One region of the Pseudoalteromonas sp. Z1A6 genome, then DNA from elsewhere that is predicted to be linked to it. Evidence: predicted binding sites of a transcription regulator. Region 1 holds the regulator's gene; the other holds the start of a gene.
What was found. Region 1 encodes sigma-54, which starts transcription at its own class of promoters, with help from an activator protein. Its sites were predicted from a motif close to GTTGGCACGNNNNTNGNNT; they were not measured.

Region 1 (12,048 bases):
CTAGTTTCCATAACTCTCACTCAAATAGGGTTGTAACCTGACCCAGTTGCATTAAATTTTGCAATTGCTCAGGTAGGTTTTGCAATTCAAGGCGAATGCCTTGCTGCTTTAATTCTGCAAAAGAGTGAATTAACCAAGCTAAGCCCGCTGTGTCAACCCTAGATACACCACTTAGGTCGAAATAGATGATTTTATGCTTGGTTAATAGCTTGTTGTTCAGAAGCTGTTCATCGCCAATTGAATTTCGAGTAAGCTCACCGTTTACTCGAAAATGTTGTCCATCAACTTGGCTTATTGCCAATTTAGTCATTCGAGTTACTGCCTCTAAACTGAACTGGTAGCTGACTCTTTTGCTCTAAAAGGTTACTTACATTATCAATACCTTGCTGACGCAAAATACCTTGTAGCTCACTTTGTTTTGCATCTAGTAAACTAATACCTTCAGCAATCATATCGTACGCGCGCCATTCACCGTCACGGTCTTCGCGTACTTTAAAATCGATTCTGATATCAGGTTTACCATCTTCAATAATTTTAGTTTTAACGACAACGACATCTTTGCCTTTAAATGCTTGTTCTGCACCAAACTCAACTTTTTGGTTTGTATATTGAGTGAATACACCTGCATAAGTAGCAACTAAGTACTCTCTAAAAACACCAATAAAGCGTTGAATTTCTTTAATTGCTTTGGCTTTTTCAGCTTCGTCGGTAATTGCACGTACTTTAGATACTTCACTACCTAGTACGCGAAGTGCTGCATATTTGTAGTCGATATAAGGCATTAATTCATCTTCAACGATTACGCGAAGATGCTCTTGATTTTTAACAATTAATGGCTGATCTTTTTTAATACGTGCAAATGTATTATCGGCAACTTGGCGTACCATTTTATTTGGATCAACCAATTTAACATCTGCTGCACTTACGCTTTGAGTTAGCGTCATTGTGCCAATTGCTACAATAGCTAAAAACTTTTTCAACATAATAATTACTCACTACCTTGGTTGAATAAAAACTGCCCGATTAATTCTTCAAGTACAATGGCAGACTTAGTATCAGTAATTGAATCGCCATCACCTAGTGCTTTACTTTCCACACCAAACAAATCGTCAATTGCTTCATCTTGCTTGTTTTCAGTCACTGTTTCGCCTAAACAACGTTGTTTAGCCGAATCTGGAGAAATGACAGGGTGAATACCTAAGTACTGCTCACCTAAAATACCCGACGTTAAAATAGAGATTGAGCTTGTGTCTGAAAAACGACATAAATACTGTGCATCAATGGTCATGTTTACCACTGGTAAAAACTCTTGTGGGTGTACATAAATTGATTCAACACGACCAATTACAACACCACCTACTTTTACCGGCGCACGCGCTTTTAATGAGCCAATGTTTTCAAACTTGGCATTAAGCGTATATGTTTCGCCAGAGCCACTAATACCTGAATTGGCAACTTTAAGTGCGAGCATCGCAAAAGCTAAAATGCCAAGTGCTACAAAAAAACCAACTAAAATTTCTAATTTCCGTGAATTCATTATCTATACCCTATTAGCTGGTAAACATTACCGCTGTCAAAATAAAGTCAAAACCTAAAACTGCTAATGACGAATGAACAACCGTTTCGGTGGTTGCTTTGCTGATCCCTTCTGAGGTCGGCACACAGTCATATCCTTTATAAAGCGCAATCCAGGTCACCACTATGGCGAATACAAAACTCTTAATAATACCGTTTAGTATGTCTTGCTGAAACGACACTTGTGATTGCATGATTGACCAAAAACTACCTGTATCAACCCCCAGCCAATCTACACCCACTAAATGAGCGCCTATGATTGCTACGGCTGAAAATATCAATGCAAGCAATGGCATGCTTATAAAACCCGCCCAAAAGCGCGGTGCAATAATACGTTTTAGCGGATCGATTGCCATCATCTCAAGTGATGAAAGTTGCTCTGTTGCTTTCATTAAGCCAATTTCAGCAGTCAATGCGCTACCTGCGCGTCCTGCAAATAGTAATGCAGTAACAACCGGGCCCAGTTCTCGCAATAAACTCAGTGCCACTAACGGCCCTAAACTATCCTCAGCGCCATAACCAACTAATACGGTGTAACCTTGTAGAGCCAACACCATGCCGATAAACAAACCCGACACCATAATAATCAGCAACGATTGCGAACCGACCATATAAAGTTGGCGAACAAGTAACGGTGTGCCTTTTTTAAAATTAGGAACATGCGCAAGCGCACTAAACAGCATATAAGCCGAACGGCCAAGAGCCGCAAAACGTCCTAGCGTTTTATGCCCTAGCTTTTGAAATAAATCCAACATTATGCTTTTTCTCCAAGCAGTTCATCTGCATAAGCTTGAGCCGGAAAATGAAATGGTACCGGACCATCCGACAAGCCTTTTAAAAACTGTTGAACTAAAGGAGATTCATGATTGCGCATTTCATCAGGAGTACCACAACCAATTACACCTTGATCGGCGATAATTATAACGTGATCGGCAATACTCATTACCTCTGTCACATCGTGTGTCACAATTAAAGACGATAAACCCAATACTTCGTTAAGCGACTTAATTAGCTTAACCAATACGCCCATCGAAATAGGGTCTTGTCCTGCAAATGGTTCATCGTACATGATTAGCTCTGGATCAAGTGCTATAGCGCGCGCAAGTGCAGCACGTCTTGCCATACCGCCCGATAACTCAGAGGGCATTAAATCTTTAGCGCCACGTAGCCCAACCGCTTGCAATTTCATTAATACAACTAATCGAATAAGGTCTTCACTTAGCTTTGTGTGCTCTCTTATAGGAAACGCAATATTGTCAAATACCGACATATCAGTAAACAGCGCACCACTTTGAAAAAGCATGCTCATTTTAGTACGTGCTTCGTATAACTCTTTACGAGACATTTTAGGAATGCTGCCACCTTCAAATAAAATATCACCTGAATCTGGTTTAAGCTGACCACCAATTAAACGCAACATAGTGGTTTTGCCAATTCCGCTTGGCCCCATGATCGCAGTAATTTTACCTTTAGGAACGCTAAAACTCATATTTTTATATATGATTCTATTGCCTCTCGAAAAGCTAACATCCTTGACTTCTACTATTGATTGCGACAAGTCGCTCTCCATAAAAATGTTCACTAGTGCACCTATTTTAAAGCTTTTTTGTCAAAGATGGAAAAAACAATTCGTAAGATTTTGTAATACACCCATGAAAAGGATTATAAGACTCGCTCAAAACAGCTTAACCCCGGCTTAAATTTTTAAATTAGCTGTTTAAAAGCAGCATTGTTACGTAGTTGACCTTACTCTTTTATTTATACTTTCATCTTGGCTTTTGTTACTATTCGCGCCATCCGTATTTTGTATAACTGGCTTAACACAATGGTTACCTCGTTTGTTATTTTAATTCTTGGTTTTGCAGCTCTTGTTTGGAGTGCAGACAGGTTTGTTTATGGCGCTGCGGCTCTTGCTAAAAACTTTGGTGTACCTACACTTATTGTTGGTTTAACCGTGGTAGCTATGGGCTCTTCAGCACCCGAAATGATGGTTTCAGCCTCTGCCGCTTTGGCTAATAAAACCGACACAGCAGTTGGTAATGCTGTTGGTTCTAATATTACAAACATTTTACTTGTGTTAGGTATCACAGCTTTATTTCGCCCTCTTTCAGTTTCATCAAGTACATTAAAACGTGAAATGCCATTAGTGATGCTCGTATCTTTAGCTACTTGGTATGTGTTTTCAGATAACTACTTTTCATTTAATGAAGGTGTTGCACTTTTGGTTGGCTTTATCGTATTCATCGGTGGGTTAATTATTGTATCTATGCGTGCAAAAAACCAAGATGACCCATTTGTCTCAGAAGCCTGCGACGATGTACCAAACGATGTACCTACGAAAAAAGCGGTATTTTGGTTAGTTGTCGGCATGATACTCCTACCTGTTAGCTCTCATTTTTTAATAGGTTCGGCTGTCGATATTGCTAAATACTTCGGCTTAAGCGACCTAGTAATTGGTTTAACGATTATTGCCATTGGTACTAGCTTGCCAGAACTTGCCGCTTCGGTTGCAGGTGTACTTAAAAATGAAGATGATTTAGCACTAGGTAATATTGTTGGCTCAAACATATTTAATATTCTAGCGGTATTACCACTTGCCGGTATTATTAACCCTTCTGCCATTGACCCATCATTAGTAAGCCGAGACGTATTAATTATGATTGGCGCAACACTTGCCCTAATTATTATGTCATTGAACTTTAGAGGCACCCAACGTATCAATAGAGTAGAAGGCGGCTTATTGCTAATAGCGTTTTTGGGTTACCAAGGGTATATTTTTAGTCAAGTAGGGTAAATGATGGCAACGCTAAATTTTATTGAACAAGGCCTTCGCGTTTTAGATGTTGAACGCCAAGCACTTAGTGATATTGCACAATATGTAGATGAAAATTTTCATAACGCGTGCCAATTAATGTACGACTGCGAAGGCCGTATTATTGTCATTGGTATGGGTAAATCAGGTCATATTGGCAATAAAATAGCGGCAACCCTTGCAAGCACTGGCAGTCCAGCATTTTTTGTTCACCCTGGTGAAGCAAGTCATGGTGATTTAGGTATGATCACTAAAAATGACGTGGTTATGCTTATTTCTAATTCAGGGGAGACCAGCGAAGTTTTAAATATCATTCCGGTTTTAAAACGACTTGGTGCCAAAATGATATCGATGACTGGCAATACGCAATCAACCATGGCGACCCTTGCTAATGTACATGTGTGTATTAAAGTAGAAAAAGAAGCCTGTTCATTGGGTCTAGCTCCTACATCAAGTACCACTGCAACGCTTGCGATGGGCGATGCCATGGCAGTTGCATTATTAGAAGCTCGCGGGTTTACAGCTGATGACTTCGCGTTATCTCACCCAGGTGGTAGTTTAGGCAAGCGCTTATTACTTACTTTAAAAGATGTTATGCACAGCGGCGCAAATACACCTATTATTAGCGTTTCACAAACAGTTAAAGACGCCCTTATTGAAATGTCTGCTAAAGGGCTAGGTATGACAGCCATTGTTGATGAAGATCAGCAGCTCGTGGGATTATTTACCGATGGCGATTTGCGTCGTATTTTAGAGCAAAGAATTGATATTCATACAACACAAATAGATGTTGTTATGACTAAGTCATGTACTACGGCTACACAAGATATTTTGGCTGCTGAAGCGCTTAATATTATGGAACACAAACGTATAAATGGCTTAATCGTCGTCAATGATAAAAACCAACCTATTGGCGCATTAAACATGCAAGACCTATTAAAAGCAGGAGTGTTATAAATGCAATTTGAAGAACTCTATCAACCGCTGAGCGATGATGCAAAAGCACGCGCTAAAAAAGTAAAGCTACTTATATGCGATATTGATGGTGTATTTTCTGATGGCCGTATTTATCTTGGTAATCAAGGTGAAGAGCTAAAAGCATTTAATACAAAAGATGGTTTTGGCATTAAAGCGCTTATAAACAGTGGCTTTGAAGTGGCTGTAATTACTGGTCGTCATTCACAAATAGTGCAACAACGTATGAGCAGCTTAACCGTACAGCATATTTATCAAGGCCAAGAAAATAAGCTCATTGCCTATCAAGAGCTAAAAGACAAACTCAACCTTAGCGATGAACAAATTGCTTATATAGGTGATGATGGTCCTGACATGCCCGTTATGGAATTAGTCGGCTTTGCTGTTGCAGTAAATGATGCCCATCCACTTATTAAACGTTTATCACACTATGTAACGCAAATGCCTGGCGGCTTTGGTGCAGTAAGAGAGCTCACCGACTTACTTATGCTTGAAAATGGTAAAGCATTGACTACACAAGGCACTAGTTCATGAATGCAGCGCGCATAATATTAAGCGTTTTATTCATTAGCTGTATGGTTTGGCTTTGGTACCCTTATTTTACACAAACAAATATTGTGCCTCAGACTGAGCCTGAAGTTATTGCCAAGCCTGATTACATAGCCATAGAACTCAAACAAACAGCCTATGACGAACAAGGTAAAATTAGCCACAAAGTCACTGCGGCTAAAATGGAGCTATATCAACAATTAGGTTTTACGTTTTTTGAAAAACCTATTTTTACTTTATATAACGAAAAGCAAACGTGGCAAATAAATGCAGACGAAGCAACATTATACGAAGACAAACAATTAATTTTAGAAGGCAATGTGGTTGCCAAAAACTTAACCGATAACGCCATGATAGACAAAATCAATGCTGATAATATTCAGGTAGATATAAAGCTATTAACAATGCGTTCGGAGCAACCCGTTATCATCACTGGACCCAATTTAAAAATCACTGGTAAAGGCCTAGAAGCCGACTTAAAAACCGAAGTGATAAAACTAATTAACCATACGCGAACCATATATTATGACCAATAAAATATTAAAATCACTTATTATTCCTACACTTATACTAGCGTTTAATAGTAGTGCTGCAGAGCAAAACACGCAACCGGCTGCAAATCAAATTTCAATAAGCGCCGATAAGCAAGAAGGTCAATTAAAAGCTAATGTCGGGATTTTTGAAAAAAACGTTGAAATTATTCACGGTAACCGCCGTATCACAGCCGACCGCTTAGAAGTACATAAACGCGATGAACTTGGCGATAATAAACAATTATTAATTGCTACAGGTAGCCCTGCGCACTTTGAAGAAAAGCAATCAGATGGCACGACTATGAGCGCCAGTGCTGACGAAGTACGTTATGATGTATCTAAGCGTTTTTTAACGCTTGTTGGTAATGCACAAGTATCGCAAGCGGGACAAAAAATAAATGCTAAAAGCATTACCTACGATATAGAGCAGCAGCTAATCAGTGCCGAAAAAGATGAAAACTCAACTGACCGCGTTCACACAATTTTAGTACCAATCGAGACTAAAAAAAGTAAAAAAAGCGACAAAGGTCAACCATGAGCACATTAAAAGCAGAGCTATTAGCAAAGAGCTATAAAGGCCGTGAAGTTGTAAAAAACGTCGGCCTTGAAGTCAAAGCTGGCAGTATTGTTGGCTTACTTGGCCCTAACGGCGCAGGTAAAACTACCACGTTTTATATGATAGTAGGACTTGTACCTAGCGACAAAGGTAAAATATCGATAGACGATAACGATATTACTCTTTTACCTATGCATAGTCGTGCTAGATTAGGCATTGGCTACTTACCGCAAGAGTCTTCAATATTCAGAAAGCTGACTGTTTATCAAAACTTAATGGCCATTTTAGAAACGCGCAAAGAGTTAAATAAACAAGCTAGAGAAGACACTCTCGATAAATTATTAGATGAATTTAGCATACAACACATTCGTGATAGCCAAGGTATGGCATTGTCGGGTGGCGAACGTCGTCGTGTTGAAATAGCACGTGCGCTGGCAGCAGATCCTAAATTTATATTACTGGATGAACCATTTGCAGGTGTTGACCCGATTTCGGTATTAGACATAAAGAAAATAATAGAACATCTTAAAAATCGTGGGATTGGTGTATTAATTACCGATCATAACGTAAGAGAAACCCTTGATGTTTGTGAAAAAGCCTACATTGTTTCTCATGGGGAGCTGATTGCATCAGGTACTCCAGAACACGTATTAAATGATAAAACAGTACGCGATGTTTACTTAGGCGAGCAATTTAGGCTGTAACATTTACGCCATGTCTTTAAGCATCTGCTAGTATTAATTATAACAACATAAAAGGATTGTTAGAGATACATGAGGCAATCACTACAGCTGCGCATGGGCCAGCAACTTACAATGACTCCACAGCTGCAACAGGCTATTCGTTTGTTGCAACTCAGTACATTGGATCTCCAGCAAGAAATACAAGAAGCTCTCGACAGCAACCCGCTATTAGAGGTTGAAGAACCAGACTATTCCGAAGACGCTGCAGGTAAAAACGAGCAAAAAGCAGATACAGATGACATAACTGTTAGCGCATCTGCCGATGATGCTCCAAGCGAATACGAACAAGATAGTGGTGAAGCACTTGCAAAAGACACGCTAAGTGACGACATGGCTATGGATGTTAGTTGGGATGAGTACATGAGTGCCGCCCCTGCAGCATCATCAGGTCCAATGCCTGAAGACGAATCAATATACCAAGGCGCCTCTACTGAAACGCTTCATGAGTATTTAATGTGGCAATTACAACTAACGCCATTTAGCCCTACCGATGAAGCCATTGCTATTGCTATTGTAGAAGCCGTCGATGATTCAGGCATTTTAACACTAAGCTGCGAAGAAATTTTAGAAAGCTTTAATCAAGAAAACGAAGAAGATAACGAAGTTGAACTTGATGAAATTGAAGCAGTATTAAAGCGCATCCAACTGTTTGATCCTGTCGGTATTGCTGCACGTAGTTTACAAGAGTGTTTATGTATTCAACTTAACCAGTTTGATAAAGAAACACCTTACATTAATGAAACGAAAATGATTTTAACCGAGCATATTGATTTATTAGCAGCTCGTGACTATCGTACATTAATGAAGAAGACTAAGCTCAAAGAAGAAGAGCTTAAAGAAGTAATGACATTAATACATACTCTTAGCCCTAAGCCTGCAGATACTATTGTAAGAGAAGAGTCTGAGTATGTTATTCCTGATGTGTCAGTTAAAAAAATTAAAGGCCGCTGGGTTGTTGAGTTAAACCCAGATAGCATGCCTAAAATTCGTGTTAATAGCCAATACGCTGCAATGTCTCGCACTGTAAAATCCAGTGGTGACAGCCAGTTTATTCGCTCGCATTTACAAGAAGCTAAATGGTTTATTAAAAGCTTAGAAAGTAGAAACGACACGCTATTAAAAGTAACAAATTGTATTGTTAAGCAACAACAAGGCTTTTTTGAACACGGTCCTGAAGCCATGAAACCAATGGTTTTAAATGATGTTGCTGAAATGGTAGAAATGCACGAATCAACAATTTCGCGCGTAACAACCCAAAAGTATATGCACACACCCCGTGGTATATTTGAGCTTAAATATTTTTTCTCAAGCCATGTAAGCACCGAAAACGGTGGTGAATGTTCATCTACAGCAATCCGTGCGCTTATCCGAAAATTAATCGCAGCAGAAAACTCAGCAAAACCATTGAGTGATAGCAAAATAGCGGATATATTGGCTGAGCAAGGAATTAAAGTAGCGAGACGTACAATCGCAAAATACCGCGAATCTCTGGCTATTCCACCGTCAAATCAGCGTAAAAGTTTGATTTAAGACGCAAAAAAAAGAGGGTAATGCTTATGCAACTAAACTTAACTGGTCGTCACGTAGAATTAACCGATTCACTAAGAGACTATATTAATACCAAATTTGCGAAGCTAGAAAGACACTCTGATCATATTAATAATGTTCATGTCATTCTTGATGTAGAAAAACTAAATCAAAAAGCAGAAGCGACAATACACGTAAGTGGCGCCGAACTCTTTGCCTCTACAGAACATCAAGATATGTATGCCGCCATTGACTCGTTGATCGACAAGCTAGATCGCCAAGTAATTAAACACAAAGAGAAGCTTGCTCGACACTAATATGATGAAATTAAGCTCACTTATATGCCAGGACTGCAGCAAAGCTGCGGTCCTTTTTAATAGCAAAAAAAGGATTTTAGAGTTCATTAGCGAACTTGCTCACGCTAAACTTCCATACCTACCGCAACAAGACATTCTAACTGCTTTAATGAGTAGAGAGAAATTGGGTAGTACAGGTATAGGGCGTGGCATTGCGATTCCTCACGGAAGAATGAGCGGTGCAGAAGAGCCTTTGGCTTTAGTGCTCGTTAGCGAAACGCCAATAAATTTTGATGCTATAGATAACCGCCCTGTTGATATTTTCGTCGCACTCATCGTACCAGATGGAGATAACCAGCAGCACTTAAAGACTCTAGCTACCATTGCTGATAGACTCAATAACAAAGATTTTTGTAAGCAGTTACGTAGTGCAAAATCAGATGCTGAACTTTACCAAGTTATTGTTGATCAATCGTAGTTTTATTAAAGGGTGATAAATGGAGTTAATTATCATAAGCGGCCGTTCTGGTTCTGGAAAGTCGGTTGCTTTACGCGTTGTAGAAGATTTAGGTTATTATTGCGTAGATAATATTCCAGTTAACTTGCTTCCTTCATTAGTTCGCAGTGTGTCTGATAGCTATGATAAAATTGCTGTTAGCATTGATGTGCGTAACATCCCTAAACAACAAGATGAATTTAACGATATTCTTGAATACTTGCCTGGCTTTGCAAAACCTACGTTATTTTATTTAGATAGCGACGATCAAACATTGATCAAACGTTTTTCTGAAACTCGTAGATTACACCCACTATCAATTGACTCGTTGCCTCTTGATTTAGCCATCAAAAAAGAAAAAGAATTACTTGATGTATTAATCACCCGCGCCGACTTTATGATAGATACAACTGATTTAAGCGTTCATCAACTTGCTGAATCTATTCGTGAAAAGATTTTAGGTAAAAAAGATAAGCAACTTATTGTCACGTTTGAATCGTTTGGTTTTAAACACGGTATCCCAAAAGAAGCAGACTATGTATTTGATGCACGCTTTTTACCAAACCCTCATTGGGAGCCTGAATTAAAGCCTTTAAATGGGTTAGATCAACCTGTTAAAGATTATTTGGCTAGTCATAGTATTGTGCAAAAGTTCACATGGCAAATTCAAACATTTGTACAAACGTGGTTGCCGCACTTAGAGAGAAATAACCGCAGTTATTTGACCATTGCCATTGGGTGTACGGGCGGTCAACATCGCTCTGTATATTTAGCGCAAACTATTGGTGAAAGTTTTGCAATGACACACCCCAATGTAAAAATTCGCCATCGCGAACAAGAAAAATAATATAGCTGAATAATCACCTGTTCAGCTTAGGTAGAGTAACTTATGCATTGTGAAGACACTTTTTTAATAAAAAACAAATTAGGATTACACGCCAGAGCAGCCACCGTACTTGCCCAATTGGCAGTGCAGTTTGATGCTACAATTACATTATTTCAAGATGACAAAGAAGCCGCAGGCGATAGCGTACTTGCACTCATGTTACTTGAAAGTAGCCAAGGCAAAGAAGTTAAAGTTGTATGTAAAGGCCCTGATTCTGAGCAAGCTTTACATGCTGTTGGAGAATTGATAGCACAACGCTTTAATGAACAAGAGTAATCTGTTTTATAAAAACAACACTCGCATTACTAATGCCTCAACTAAAACAGATATATAAAATAAATATGGTTAGTGACGCCAGTTAACTCACCTCCCCTCATAAAGTAATATAAAAATTTATAAAGGACGCCAATGCCTGAAGCTTTTGAACAAGATTACCCACTACAACAACTAAAGCAGGTGACTAAGTCACTTAATAGTGGTCAATTTGTTCAAGTTAGGCGCATGCTCGCAAAAACAGCTCCTTGTGATACCGCACTACTATTAGAGTCATCACCGCATAAAATTCGCCGACTACTTTGGCAGTTGGTTGATCCCGATGTACAAGGTGATGTTCTTGAAGAACTATCAGAAGATGTACGTTTAGGCATTATTGCCCAAATGGAACCTAAGCACATTGCAGCCGCAACCGAAGATATGGGCCATGATGACTTAGGTGAAGTATTACGTAGCCTGCCTGACACCGTTTACAAAGACGTTGTTAGCGCGATGGACATTCAAGACCGTGAACGTGCAACACAAGCACTTTCGTATCAAGAGCGTTCTGCTGGCGCGCTCATGAACACCGATACGGTGACCATTCGCCCTGACGTTACGCTTGATGTTGTACTTCGATATATTAGGCTACGTGGCGAGTTACCAGAAGGTACCGATGACTTATATGTTGTTGATAAGCATAACTGCTTTATAGGCGCTTTATCACTCAGTACATTATTAACTAATCCACCAGAAAAGATTGTTCGCGATTTAATGGATGAAGATTGTGAGTCTATCCCAATCTCAATGGATGAAAGTGAAGTAGCTCAATTATTTGAGCGTCATAA
Region 2 (12,048 bases), on a different contig from region 1:
AGGCTTTGTTTGTTCTTTTGCTTCATCAGCGACTGCATAACCAGATACAAGGCTTGTGCCCACAAGTAATGAAAGAGTCAGTGTTTTTAACGATTTTAAAATAGACATTAATTTTTCTCCGATTCAAGTGCTGCCATAACATCAATAGGTTCTGCGCGTAGGGTGTAGTCTTCACTTAAGAATGCGTATGTAATAACACCATCTTGATTTATTACGTAAGTAGCAGGTAGCGGTAATTTAAAGCTTTTATCGCCGTAGTAGTGTTCAAAATCAATACCAAATTGTGTGTATAACGCTTGAATACGCTCATCAAGTGTAAACAATAAACCAAATTGCTCAGCTACTTTATTGCTCACATCTGAAAGCACATCAAATTCAAGGTCGTTTTTTTGTGCCGTTGAGAGTGTTTCATCAGGTAACTGCGGTGATATTGCTACTAATTGAGCACTTTGAGTTTTAAATTGCGGTAAGTAATCGTTCAGTGCTTTTAGCTCTAAATTACAATATGGGCACCAGCCACCACGATAAAAGCTAATAATTACCGGGCCTTTTTTTAATAAATCTGCAAGCTCAATGTTTTCGCCTTTATGATTGGCTAAGCTGAAGTTTTCTACTTTTTGACCAATTTGCAACGCATTATCTTTAATATGCTGTGCAATAAGTTCTTCGTTTGTAGTGTTCATTAATGCCAAAACGTCAGCCGGTAATTTGGCATCTTTTTGTACGTTGTAGGCATCTATTTGCGCTTTTAAACTCATGATTGAACCTCAATAATTAGACTATCTGCAATTATAGTGTTTTACATATTTAAATAAACATTGCAAAACTGAAAGCTTCATTCGAAAATGTTAAACATTGAAAAGTGCACAATGGCATCTTTATGTATAATTTAAGCGACTTAGAAACATTTATAGCCGTAGTTGAAAATAAAGGGGTGCTTGCTGCTGCGCGCGAGCAGCGTTTATCGCCTGCAACGGTAAGCCATCGCTTAAGTAAATTAGAACGTGAGCTTGCAACAGTACTTGTTTTTAGAGACAGCAGACGAGTACGGTTATCTCCCGCCGGAGAAATATTTTACGCACGAGTGGGTGCTATAATTGAAGCACTTCACGATGCTGAGCATAGTATTGGTGCACGAAGCTCATCAGTAAGTGGTTTATTGCGCGTAACCATGCCGCCTTGGATTTTTTCAAAATATGTAATGCCTAGACTTAATGAGCTGGAGCACGCTTATCCAGAGCTAAAGCTTGATTTTTTAATAACGGATCATTTTGTAAATGTGGTTGATGATGCACAGGACGTTGCTATTAGAGTAGGGCAATTAAATGACTCAGGACTGCTTTCTCGTAAAATAGTAAACAATAGCCGCATACTTTGTGCAGCTCCTAGTTACATAGAAAAATACGGCATGCCTGAAAATTTAACGCAATTGAGCGAGCATTATTGGGTATGTTTACCGTGGCAACGACAGTTAAAGCTTTTTGACGAACATAAAAAAATCCATACTTTTAATGCTAAAACCCGTTTTACTATCTCAAACTCCGATAATATGACCCAAGCTGCTATTGCAGGCCATGGTATAGCTATTAAATCTAAAATAGCGATTAATGAAGATCTTAAAAATGGAGTTTTAGTTGAAGTTATGCCCGGTGTAATGGCACAAGATGATGCGCCAGTGTGGTTTTTACGTCCGCAAAATAGTTTAACTACCCGCAAAACCGATGTTTTTTATGACTTTATGAAATCGTTATTTTTGAGCTGCGAATAAGCGTTTAAATGAGCGCTTTGCTCCAGTTAAAAATAAATAACCAGTAAGTTCTGCTAGTACGGCAATAAAAATAGCTGCAACAATGGCGGCTATAATAGAGTCTTTTTTTAAAATAATTTGACCTTCAAAGCGTTGCCATACTTGTTGCTTTATATCCTTCATGCCACTGATCATAGTAAATATATACGGAGATTGCGCAAACCTATTTACAGCGACTTGTAAGTCTTGTTGTCGTGTGTAAAGTGTACTGATATTACTTGCCCCCTTATTCACAATCCCATCATCAATATTTTTATAGTGTTTTATTAGCTTGTCTAAATCATTATTAAAATACTTAGCAGCATCGTTTTTAAATGGTGCAATTGCATTATTAGCTTCAATTAATTGGGCTGATAAGGCCTGGCCAAAATCGCTCACAAATGCAGGGATTTGCACCCCAAGTAGTAAACCAAATGCAAAGAAACTAAGGCGGATATAATCTAAAAATTTACTCATTTATCTTCCTATCCATTTAAATAACCCAAAATTAACATTTGAGCTTGTTTTTATATCAAAAACTCGTAATCTATTGGTAATAAAAATAACAACAAAAATAACAACAAAAATAACAACAGGTGTATGTTAAGGATGACGAAAAAAGTAAAGTTCACGTCAACATTTGTTGATATTTCTAAGCAGCTCAAACGCTTTGTATCGCGCATTGTTCAACCCGACGATGTAGAAGATATTGTGCAAGAAACTTTTGTAAAAAGCTACGAAGCTGATTTAAAGCAAGATATACAGTTTACCCGCAGTTACATGCTTAAAACAGCAAAACACCTAGCACTTAACCATATAGCTAAGTGGGACAATAAATTTAATGATTCGTTAGAAAACGATAACGAATTACCCGTACTACTCAAATCAATGAAGCTCGAAGATGAATATACATCTAAAGAGCGCTTTTTACTTTTTTGTAGAGCTACTGAGCAACTAAGCTCATCGATTCGTAAATGCTTTATATTAAAAAAAGTGTACGGCATGAGCCAAAAAGAGATAGCAGACCAAATGCAGTTAAGCCAAAGCACTGTTGAAAAACACATTGCCAAAGGATTGTTACAAACCATGTTGTACATGCGTGATCATGAGCAAAGCTCTCAAACGCACCCTAAAGCTCAAGCACACCCTATATCCGTTAAGAGGGTCGCAGAATGAGTAATGTTCATCAATTTAATTCAAAAGATTTAATTTTAGAAAAGTCATGTGATTGGATAAGCGCGATTGATCGTGGTTTAACTGATGATGAAAAAGAGCAATTTAAATTATGGATGATGCAAAGCACCGCTCATCAGGACTCTATTTATGAGCTTGCCCAGTTGTGGGATGAACTTTCGGTATTAAATGAATTAAGTCATTTATTCCCTCAGCGTGGCAATACTAAATCATCAAAAAATAAGTGGATGTTTTCTTACTCAATTGCAGCGAGTTTATTTGCAGCACTAATGGTATGCAGCTACTTATTAATTAATTTAGAAAATGGCTATAACCAAGAGCTTGCAAAAGTTAATTACACTAAAATTTACAAAACAAAAGTAGGTGAGCAAGCAACCTATGTATTGCCAGACGGCACCATAGTGCAGCTTAATACTAATAGCTTACTAGAAGTTGCTTATAGTAAAGGTCGTAGGCAATTGCTGCTAAGCCGTGGAGAAGGGCGTTTTAATGTAGCAAAAGATGCTACGCGCCCGTTTAGTGTTATGGCGGGAGATAAAAGTTTTACCGCTCTGGGTACTGTTTTTAATGTACAGCGCAATACTTCGTCAGATTTAGAGCTTGTTGTTACCGAAGGCAAAGTGATGATCACCGACCCTAGTGTTGCGGTTGATGCAAATGACTTTAAAGATTATCAACTTGCAGATAACAGCACGCAAAAAATTCGTCAAATTAATGCCAATATTGTTATCTCAGGCGAAAAAGTAATTATAGAGCAAAGCGTTACAAAACCAATTACCCAGCTTTCAATGAACGACGTACAACGCGATTTGGCATGGCAAAATGGCATGCTTATTTTTAATGGAGAAGAGCTAAGTGATGCGTTAAATGAAGTAAGTCGCTATACCGCCACACGTTTTGAGCTTTCATCAGACGAGCTCGCCAGTATTAAAGTAGCTGGGGTATTTAAAGCAGGTGACGTTGAAGGTTTACTAGAGAGTTTACAGACTAATTTTTCTATTGATCATGAGCGTTTAGGTGAGCATGTAGTAACGCTAAAACACCATACAGAATCATAAGTAGACGTTATGAAAATCAGACTAATGCTAGCTAAAGTTGCACCTATAAAGATTAAACGTAAAAAAAACATTAAAAAAAAGAAACAAAACCATAGAGGATTTTTGTTTGTCAGCTGTTTATATAAGTTGCGCAGTAACCAAACGCATTTATTGAGTGGATTGAGTGTGCTTGTACCGGCTATTTTTAGCTTGAGTGTACAAGCCGCAACTCAAACCACTGGGCAAATGGTGCAATTTGATATAAAAGCGCAGCGAGCAGACAAAGCCTTAATTGAATATGCTAAACAAACAGAGCAAACCGTGGTGTTTTCTTATGAGTTGGCAAAGCAGTATGATGCAAATTCAGTTTATGGATTTTACACTCAGCTAGATGCCCTAGAGGCATTACTAGGTGGGACTGAGCTCGATGCGGTTGTTGATCAAAATGGTTTACTGAGTATAAAACTCAAACAAATCAACAGGAATGATAACAACATGATGAAGCTTTCAGCGGTCAGTGCAGCAGTATTACCAGCTTTACTTGCAGTAAATTCGCAAGGTGTAAACGCAGCAGAAGAAGTCGCTCAAGAAAAAATTGAAAAAATTGCTATTGTCGGTAGCCGTGTAGCAGGACGTTCAGTTGAAGATTTACCCGTTCCAGTAGATATCTTAAGTGCAGAAGCGCTTGAAAATACAGGCCAAACAGAAGTTGGTCGTATGCTACAGTCTATCGCCCCTTCATTTAACTTTTCAAGCTCTGCAATTAGTGACGGTACTGATGCTTTAAGACCTGCGACACTTCGCGGTTTGGGCCCCGATCAAACATTGGTTTTAATTAACGGCAAACGTCGTCACCAAGCAAGTATTATTCATATTAATGGTTCTGTTGGGCGTGGTACCGCAGGTACTGACATGAATGCAATTCCAGCCTCTGCAATTAAACGCATTGAAGTATTACGTGATGGCGCTGCTGCTCAGTATGGTTCTGATGCAATTGCAGGTGTTATTAATATTGTGCTTAAAGATGGTAGCGAAGGTGGTAAAGCGGCTATTAACTACGGTCAATATTCTGAAGGCGATGGCGAAACCATTAACCTTGATTTTAATAAAGGCTTTGCGCTAGGTGATGACGGTTATTTAAATACAACTATCAATTACCGTGACCGTGCACCGACTAACCGTGCAGGTTTACATGGCTCTTGTCAGTTTTATGGTTGTACAGAACTAAGTGACGGTACTTTACTTGCTGGCGATCCGCGTGAGCTGACAGCCGATCGTGATACTTTTAGAATTGGTGATGCTGATTCGCAGCAGTTTGGTTTAACAATTAATACCGGTTACGAGTTAGGTGATGGCGAGCTTTACGGCTTTATTACTTACTCAACACGCGAAAACGAGTCGGCTGCATTTTTCCGTCATAACGCAAATGCTGGTGGTAACCCTGTACTGCAAGATAACGATGCGACTATACCGCTAGGCTTCTTACCAAAAATTAATACAACTATCGACGATATCTCGTACAACTTTGGTTATAAAACTGAGTTTGATAACGATGCAAGCCTTGATTTATCATACACCTACGGTGAAAACAGCATTGATTACACGACAAGTGACACTATCAATGCCTCATACGCTAACTTTTTACGTTATAACCAAGGTTTAAGTGCTGCTGATATTCGTACAACTATCCCACGTGAAGCGTACGCTTACGGCATGGAATTATCACTGCAAACAATCAATATTGATTTTACGCAAAACTTTGATGATTATTCTTTAGCAATGGGTGCTGAAATCCGTACTGACGAATACCGCATTTTAGAAGGCAATGAGTACGCATACCGCGATTACGATACAACTAACGGTGTAAGTATTTACAACGGTTTAAGTGGCGGTGTTGGCTCTGAAGACGCATCGGGTGGTTCGCAAGGTTTTGGTGGCTCGTCTCCTGCGTCATCAGTTGATGAATCGCGTGATGTAATTTCATTTTACATAGATGCAGAAGCTTATGTAATTGAAGATGTGATTTTATCGGGTGCACTTCGCTACGATAACTACAAAGGCTTTGGCGACACCGTAAACTTTAAACTTGCTGGTAACTGGTCTGTAACCGACGATATTTCATTACGCGGTGCATTAAGCTCAGGTTTTAGAGCGCCTTCAATGCAGCAGCTTTACTTCAACAATGTAAGTACGCAATTTGTTGTTGGTGCTAATGGTAACTTAGTGGCAGAAGAGGTTGGGACATTTAGAAACGATTCAACACTTGCGCAAAGCTTAGGTATTCCAAAGCTTAAAGAAGAAAAATCACAAAACCGTAGTTTAGGTATTGTGTATAACGTTACAGATAATATTAACGTAACCGTTGATTACTACTCAATTGATATTGATGATCGTATTGTAATTAGTGACCGCTTAGGTAAAGGTTTATCTACAAGCCTTGATGCTGCACTGAATAGTGCGGGTGCTGGCGTAGGTCAGTTCTTCTTAAATGGTGCTGATACAGAAACTCGTGGTGTTGATTTTGTAGCAACGTGGAACACTGAAGGTTTAGGAGGCACGCTTGATTTTACACTTGCAGCTAACTTTACTAAAACAGATGTTGTATCGTTATTTTCGCCTGCTGGCTCAAGCCTTGAGACAGTAAATGTAGACGATATATTTTCAGCTGAAGACATCTCTATTATTGAAGAGTGGCAACCAGAGGATCGTATTAACTTAAGTGCGCTTTATCAACGTGACGATTGGACAGTTAACCTTTCACTTAATCGTTTTGGTGAGTACACAGTAGAAGATGGTGGTCGTCAAACGTATGGGGCAGAGATTTTAACTGACGTTAAAGTTAACTACTTCGTTACTGAAGATTTGTCGGTAAACATTGGTGCAAACAACTTGTTTGACGTTTATCCAGATAAAAACGAAATAGGTAACTCTCGCTCAGGTACTATTGTAGATGCTAGTGGCAACACAGTAATAAGTAGTTCAGGTGTGTTTGACTACTCACGTCGCTCGGCTCCATTTGGTTTTAACGGTGCTTACTACTACGTAGGTGCAGAATACCGTTTTTAATTAATAACACTCCCTTTCGTTATTTAACTCAAAGGGCCGTAAGGCCCTTTTTTTGGTTTTAGCTTGGATTGATTTATTGAGAAATCAAACTTATTGAATAATCATCGTATTGCTTAATATTATTCATTACACTCATTAAAGTATTATGTGTACTGTTTTCGTCTGCGGTTATAAGTACCGTACTTATTTCATATTTAGCCGCGAACATCGCTAAATTAGTCGCAACTTGCTCTAAATCAATTAACCTCCCTGAAAAATATACTCCGTTACTTTCATCAATTCTAAATAAAGCATTTTTAACAGGCTTATCTATTTGAGGGCTGTCGAGTGGCCGGTTTAATTCAATAGCCACAGGTTTTACAAAAGATGTAGTTACAATAAAGAAAATTAGTAATATGAACACTATGTCTAACATCGGGGTCATATCTACATCAGCATTATTTTGCAGTTTAGTTAGTTTACTTTTCATATTAGACCTTATTTTTAATTAAATGCTGCGGCGCCACAGCAAGGTTTTAGGTACCTATTAACAAAATTAGCACAGCAAAAATAAAGCGTGGTTAAATAAATATTCTAATAACATTAAATATTTGTATTCATTATGTATTTAAAATGTGGCGAAATAAGGTGGTGTTTGTAGCAATCTGCTTATATGGGGTCTATATGGCATCGTTATAGTGTGATTTAATTCGTTAAATTGCTTAAAGATTTATGCAGATTGGTATTAGAGGCAATAAAAAACCCAGCGCTAGGCTGGGTTGTATTTATGCGTTATGTAAGCTTACTGCTTTTGCATACGGCTCATTTCTGCATGGCAGCTTTGCATTGTTAATAATGTTTTAGCCAGTGCAGCTTCGCAATCAGCCGGTTGTGGTTTATCCATAGCGGCTTTAATTTCTACAAGCGTTTTATCTTCTACTTCTTCAAGCTCTTTTACATACGTGCTGTCGTTATGTGAGGTGAATGTAGTAAGTAAGGCTGTGTATGCACGTCGTGCTTCAACTGCGAAAGATGAACCATCTTCGCGTTCGCCTTTTTCATTAATTGCATATGGCTGCAAGCGCTCAACACTCACTTTTCGGGCATCTATCATGCGCTGAAAAAGTGCGCCAATAGCAGGGTCTTCAACTTTTTCCTGTGCTTTTTGATAAAAATCGATGCCGCTGTTCATAACTTGAATGATGTCAGTAATATGATTTACTTCTGATCCTTGATGGGTGTTCATAATGACCTCTTTAATTAAATGAATGTATAGTTCAATTTAATTAAAGCAAGGTGTGTTCCAAGTTCATGGCTTGTTTTAAGCTTATGTTTATTAACGGTTTGTTTTTTATTTTTGGAGTTGCTAGGTTAATAGAGTAGGTATTAACCTAGCAATTTTTACATTATATTGTGTAATAAAGTTATTTTAGCTCTTCAGCTACTTCAGCTACTTTTTGGCGTAACCAGATGTGGCTCGCATCGCGATGTAACAGTGGGCTCCAAATCATATCAAGCTCAAAAGGAGGAATTGGAAACGGTGGCTCTAAAATTTTAAGCCCCGGATCATCTAAGTATATATTTGCGGCTTTTGAAGGAAGGGTCGCAATCAAATTTTTCTCTTTAGCTAAATGAATCGCTACATGGTAGTTACGCGTAAAAGTGGCAATGTTACGATGTTTACCAAAGTGGGCAAGTGCTTCGTCAACCCAACCAAGTTTTTGCACATCTTTAGGGTCCATGCCCACGCCTACACCAAAACCTGTTTTACTCACCCATATATGGCGCGCTTTTAAGTAGCTGTCGAGGCTAAAGTTTTCAATAATAGGGTTGTCGGCCTTAACTAAGCAGCAAAAACTGTCTTTCCAAATACGTTTATGATGAAAAGACTGAGGTAAGTTTTCAAAACGGTTGATTGCCATATCTACTTTACCGTTTTCTACGTCATGAAAGGTTACATCACTTGGTGTGAGTATATCTAAAGTAGTATCGGGGGCTTCTTCGTGTAGTTTACTTAAGAGCTTTGGCGCTAACGTACTTGCAGCGTAATCACTGGCCATTATTCTAAATACACGTTTACTCTGGCTTGCCTCAAATTCTCTATTAGGTGCTAGGGTTTCTTCAAGCGTCATTAATATGCCACGAATAACGGGTTGTAACTCTAAAGCGCGCTCTGTCGGGACCATACCATCGCTGGTACGAACTAAAATAGGGTCGTTAAATAAGTTACGAAGACGTTTAAGGCCATTACTCATTGCGGGCTGCGTAATACTCAATTGATTAGCAGCGCGTGTTACATTGCATTCTCGAAGCAATGTATCGAGATAAACGAGTAAATTTAAATCTATTTTACTTATATTCATTGTGTGTCCTTTGCGTCTACCAGTGATGGATAAATCGCTGTGCTGTCGGGTAAGGGTAAATATGACTTACCTGCCCATTTTTTATATTTTGTTGAGCCTGCTTCCAAAAGCTAACATCTATAAGCTCTGGATGAGTGCTGAGGAAAAACTTTTTATACATAGGATTAGGCATTACAAATGTACATAACTGCTCTGGGAATACATCTTGTGGTGCAACAGAGTAACTTTGTTCATCCATTAAATAATCGTCGTAGCTCTTTGCTTTTGGTAATGCTCTAAAGTTCATATCTGTTAGGTATTGAACTTCATCGTAATCGTAAAAAATAATACGTTTGTGCTTACTTACACCAAAGTTTTTTAAGAGCATATCGCCAGGAAATATATTAACGGCAATCATTTCTTTTAGAGCTTGCCCGTATTCTTCAATCGCGTCTGCGGCACTTTCTTCATCAGCATTTTCTAAAAATAAATTGAGTGGTGTCATGCGCCGTTCAATATATAAATGCTTGATGATCAACCATTCGCCTTCAATTACCATTGATGAGCCAATTGTTTTATGTAATTGCGCAAGTAAATTACTATCAAAACGTGCCAAAGGAAATACGACGTTAGAATACTCTATGGTATCGGCCATTCTGCCAACGCGATCATGGTTTTTTACTAGTTGATAACGCTTTAATACGGTATCACGGCCGAAGGGCTTACTTTCACCAAATTTGTCTTTTATTACTTTAAAAACATAACCAAATGAGGGAAGGGTAAATACCATCATCACCATACCGGGAGTACCCGGTGCAATTGTAAACTCATCATTAGAGTGAGATAAGTGATTTAAAAACTCTCGATAAAACTCAGTTTTACCCTGCTTATGAAAACCCACTGCGTTATAGAGCTCAGCAAGTGTTTTGTTTGGCATAAGCTGATTCAAAAACCGGACAAGTGCTGAAGGTGCATGAGTCTCTACCATAAAGTAGGCGCGGGCAAAGCCAAAAATGACACGCATTTGAGACGATTTAGTTAAAAGTGCATCTAAATATAATCCGTTATCTTCATCGTGCAATACGGCGATTATAAAAGGCTGAACCCCACTTTTTGAAACAACACGACCAACAATATAAGCTGCTTTATTACGATAAAAAGGTGTGTGCAAAATATCAAAGCGCATTTGCCAAGGTTGGTGATGTGTATCGGGTGCTTGTTTATAAAAAGCTTTAACAAGAAGGCGAATATCACGCTCTAAATTTACAAATGGGGCTTTAAAATCAAAATGATTAATAATGCGTTTTATTGTTGGCTTTAGGCCATCAACTACTGGAAAGTATGTCCTATATTCGGCCTCAACAGGTACTGAAGGAGCATCTTTCAAAGTTGCTTCTACAAATATAAAGTCATTATGAAAATAGCGCCTATGGTACAGCCGGCAAAATACAGAATTATAAAAGGTTTCGGCGAGTTCTGCTTGAGGGTGGAAACATAAAAAGTGCTGATATATCTTTTTAACTTCGAGCCATAGGCTTTCATCTAATTGCTCTGTTGGGGTTTCTTTTTTTAGCGCTTGTGTGGTTTCGTTAACACGATCATCATAATAGCTGATACGCAAACGGCTGATATCATTAATTGCTTGCCAATCTTTTTTTGCAAAGGCGAGAGGGGCTTTGGCCGTTGTTTTTTGAAATAGCTGATAGTGCCTTTTAAAACCCGTTAAAATTAATTCAGCAATATGGCGAGGCTGCATTTGCACTCCTTAATAGTCCCTAGAGCTTATACTCTATTGTGTTAAGGGTATGTTATTTTAAGTTTAAAACCAAGATAAATATTACTTGCTAATTAAGAGTGATTTATTGGTATTGAGCTATCTTTTTTTCGAGAATTTTAATTTGTTTAGTAATAACCAATACATCTTTTTTGTACTCTTTATTAATTATTTTTAATTTTTTAGTAATATCTTTGGTAATACGCTTTTTATCATCAATGGCTAAGATATGATTTAATCGTTCTTGTTGTTTATATTCGGTACGCTGCTTATTACGATCAAGTATTGTTAGTTTATGGTTATTACTGCGAAGCTCTGCCTGTAAGCCAGATAGAAGCCTTTCACGTTCAAGCTCATTCAGTTGTTTAGTGTAGTCAACCTTAGGACCAGAATACTGATTACCCGTCGTGTTAACTTTATAAGTCGTTGCTTCGTCGTCACAGGGAAGTTGAGAAAAGACAGTGCCTTTTTCTGTTACACATTTGTAGTAAGTGGTATCGCTAAAGCTAAAAAAACTGATAAGTAAAAAGCTAGAATGGAGAATATAACGAGAAGTTTTAAACATGTATGTCGTCCTTGATTTTTATATTTTTTAGTAAAACAATATAAAACTATAACCTAGCTTGGTGGTATATCAAGCTAGGTTAGGATAACGGCTATTGGGTGAAGGTTTTAAGCTTTTTAATACTCTGTACTAAAAATGGTATATCTAAACCTTGTTCAATAGAAAACCCCTCAGCGGCAGAGATATTTTTAAAGTTACCATCTGAATCTATTAAGGTAATCCTATCTTTTTTATAGGCTATAACGACACCCTGAGAGTAGTTAACGCCCATATCATCTTTTTTCTTGTATAAATTAACGCCCAGC

Region 2: GQR46_RS02465 (PA2169 family four-helix-bundle protein) is a predicted target of sigma-54. The motif match lies at 8,352-8,370, and genes of this name have one in related genera.

The regions. Positions count from the first base shown of each region.
Region 1 is NZ_WTKW01000033.1:6,145-18,192, forward strand. Features, by position in the region: gene GQR46_RS03745 (BolA family protein) at 1-11, opposite strand, end outside; gene GQR46_RS03750 (STAS domain-containing protein) at 17-310, opposite strand; gene GQR46_RS03755 (ABC transporter substrate-binding protein) at 303-983, opposite strand; gene mlaD (outer membrane lipid asymmetry maintenance protein MlaD) at 989-1,537, opposite strand; gene mlaE (lipid asymmetry maintenance ABC transporter permease subunit MlaE) at 1,551-2,330, opposite strand; gene GQR46_RS03770 (ATP-binding cassette domain-containing protein) at 2,330-3,145, opposite strand; gene GQR46_RS03775 (calcium/sodium antiporter) at 3,401-4,369, shown strand; gene GQR46_RS03780 (KpsF/GutQ family sugar-phosphate isomerase) at 4,373-5,344, shown strand; gene kdsC (3-deoxy-manno-octulosonate-8-phosphatase KdsC) at 5,345-5,896, shown strand; gene lptC (LPS export ABC transporter periplasmic protein LptC) at 5,893-6,447, shown strand; gene lptA (lipopolysaccharide transport periplasmic protein LptA) at 6,437-6,982, shown strand; gene lptB (LPS export ABC transporter ATP-binding protein) at 6,979-7,704, shown strand; gene GQR46_RS03805 (RNA polymerase factor sigma-54) at 7,774-9,273, shown strand; gene hpf (ribosome hibernation promoting factor) at 9,300-9,587, shown strand; gene ptsN (PTS IIA-like nitrogen regulatory protein PtsN) at 9,592-10,044, shown strand; gene rapZ (RNase adapter RapZ) at 10,064-10,909, shown strand; gene GQR46_RS03825 (HPr family phosphocarrier protein) at 10,952-11,224, shown strand; gene mgtE (magnesium transporter) at 11,357-12,048, shown strand, end outside.
Region 2 is NZ_WTKW01000020.1:2,662-14,709, reverse strand. Features, by position in the region: gene GQR46_RS02505 (haloacid dehalogenase type II) at 1-108, opposite strand, end outside; gene GQR46_RS02500 (peroxiredoxin-like family protein) at 108-758, opposite strand; gene GQR46_RS02495 (LysR family transcriptional regulator) at 881-1,768, shown strand; gene GQR46_RS02490 (DUF2937 family protein) at 1,748-2,263, opposite strand; gene GQR46_RS02485 (RNA polymerase sigma factor) at 2,396-2,962, shown strand; gene GQR46_RS02480 (FecR domain-containing protein) at 2,959-4,038, shown strand; gene GQR46_RS02475 (TonB-dependent receptor) at 4,048-7,083, shown strand; gene GQR46_RS02470 (biopolymer transporter ExbD) at 7,157-7,552, opposite strand; gene GQR46_RS02465 (PA2169 family four-helix-bundle protein) at 7,865-8,308, opposite strand; gene GQR46_RS02460 (LysR family transcriptional regulator) at 8,487-9,425, opposite strand; gene aceK (bifunctional isocitrate dehydrogenase kinase/phosphatase) at 9,442-11,160, opposite strand; gene GQR46_RS02450 (DUF4124 domain-containing protein) at 11,264-11,743, opposite strand; gene GQR46_RS02445 (DUF3413 domain-containing protein) at 11,835-12,048, opposite strand, start outside.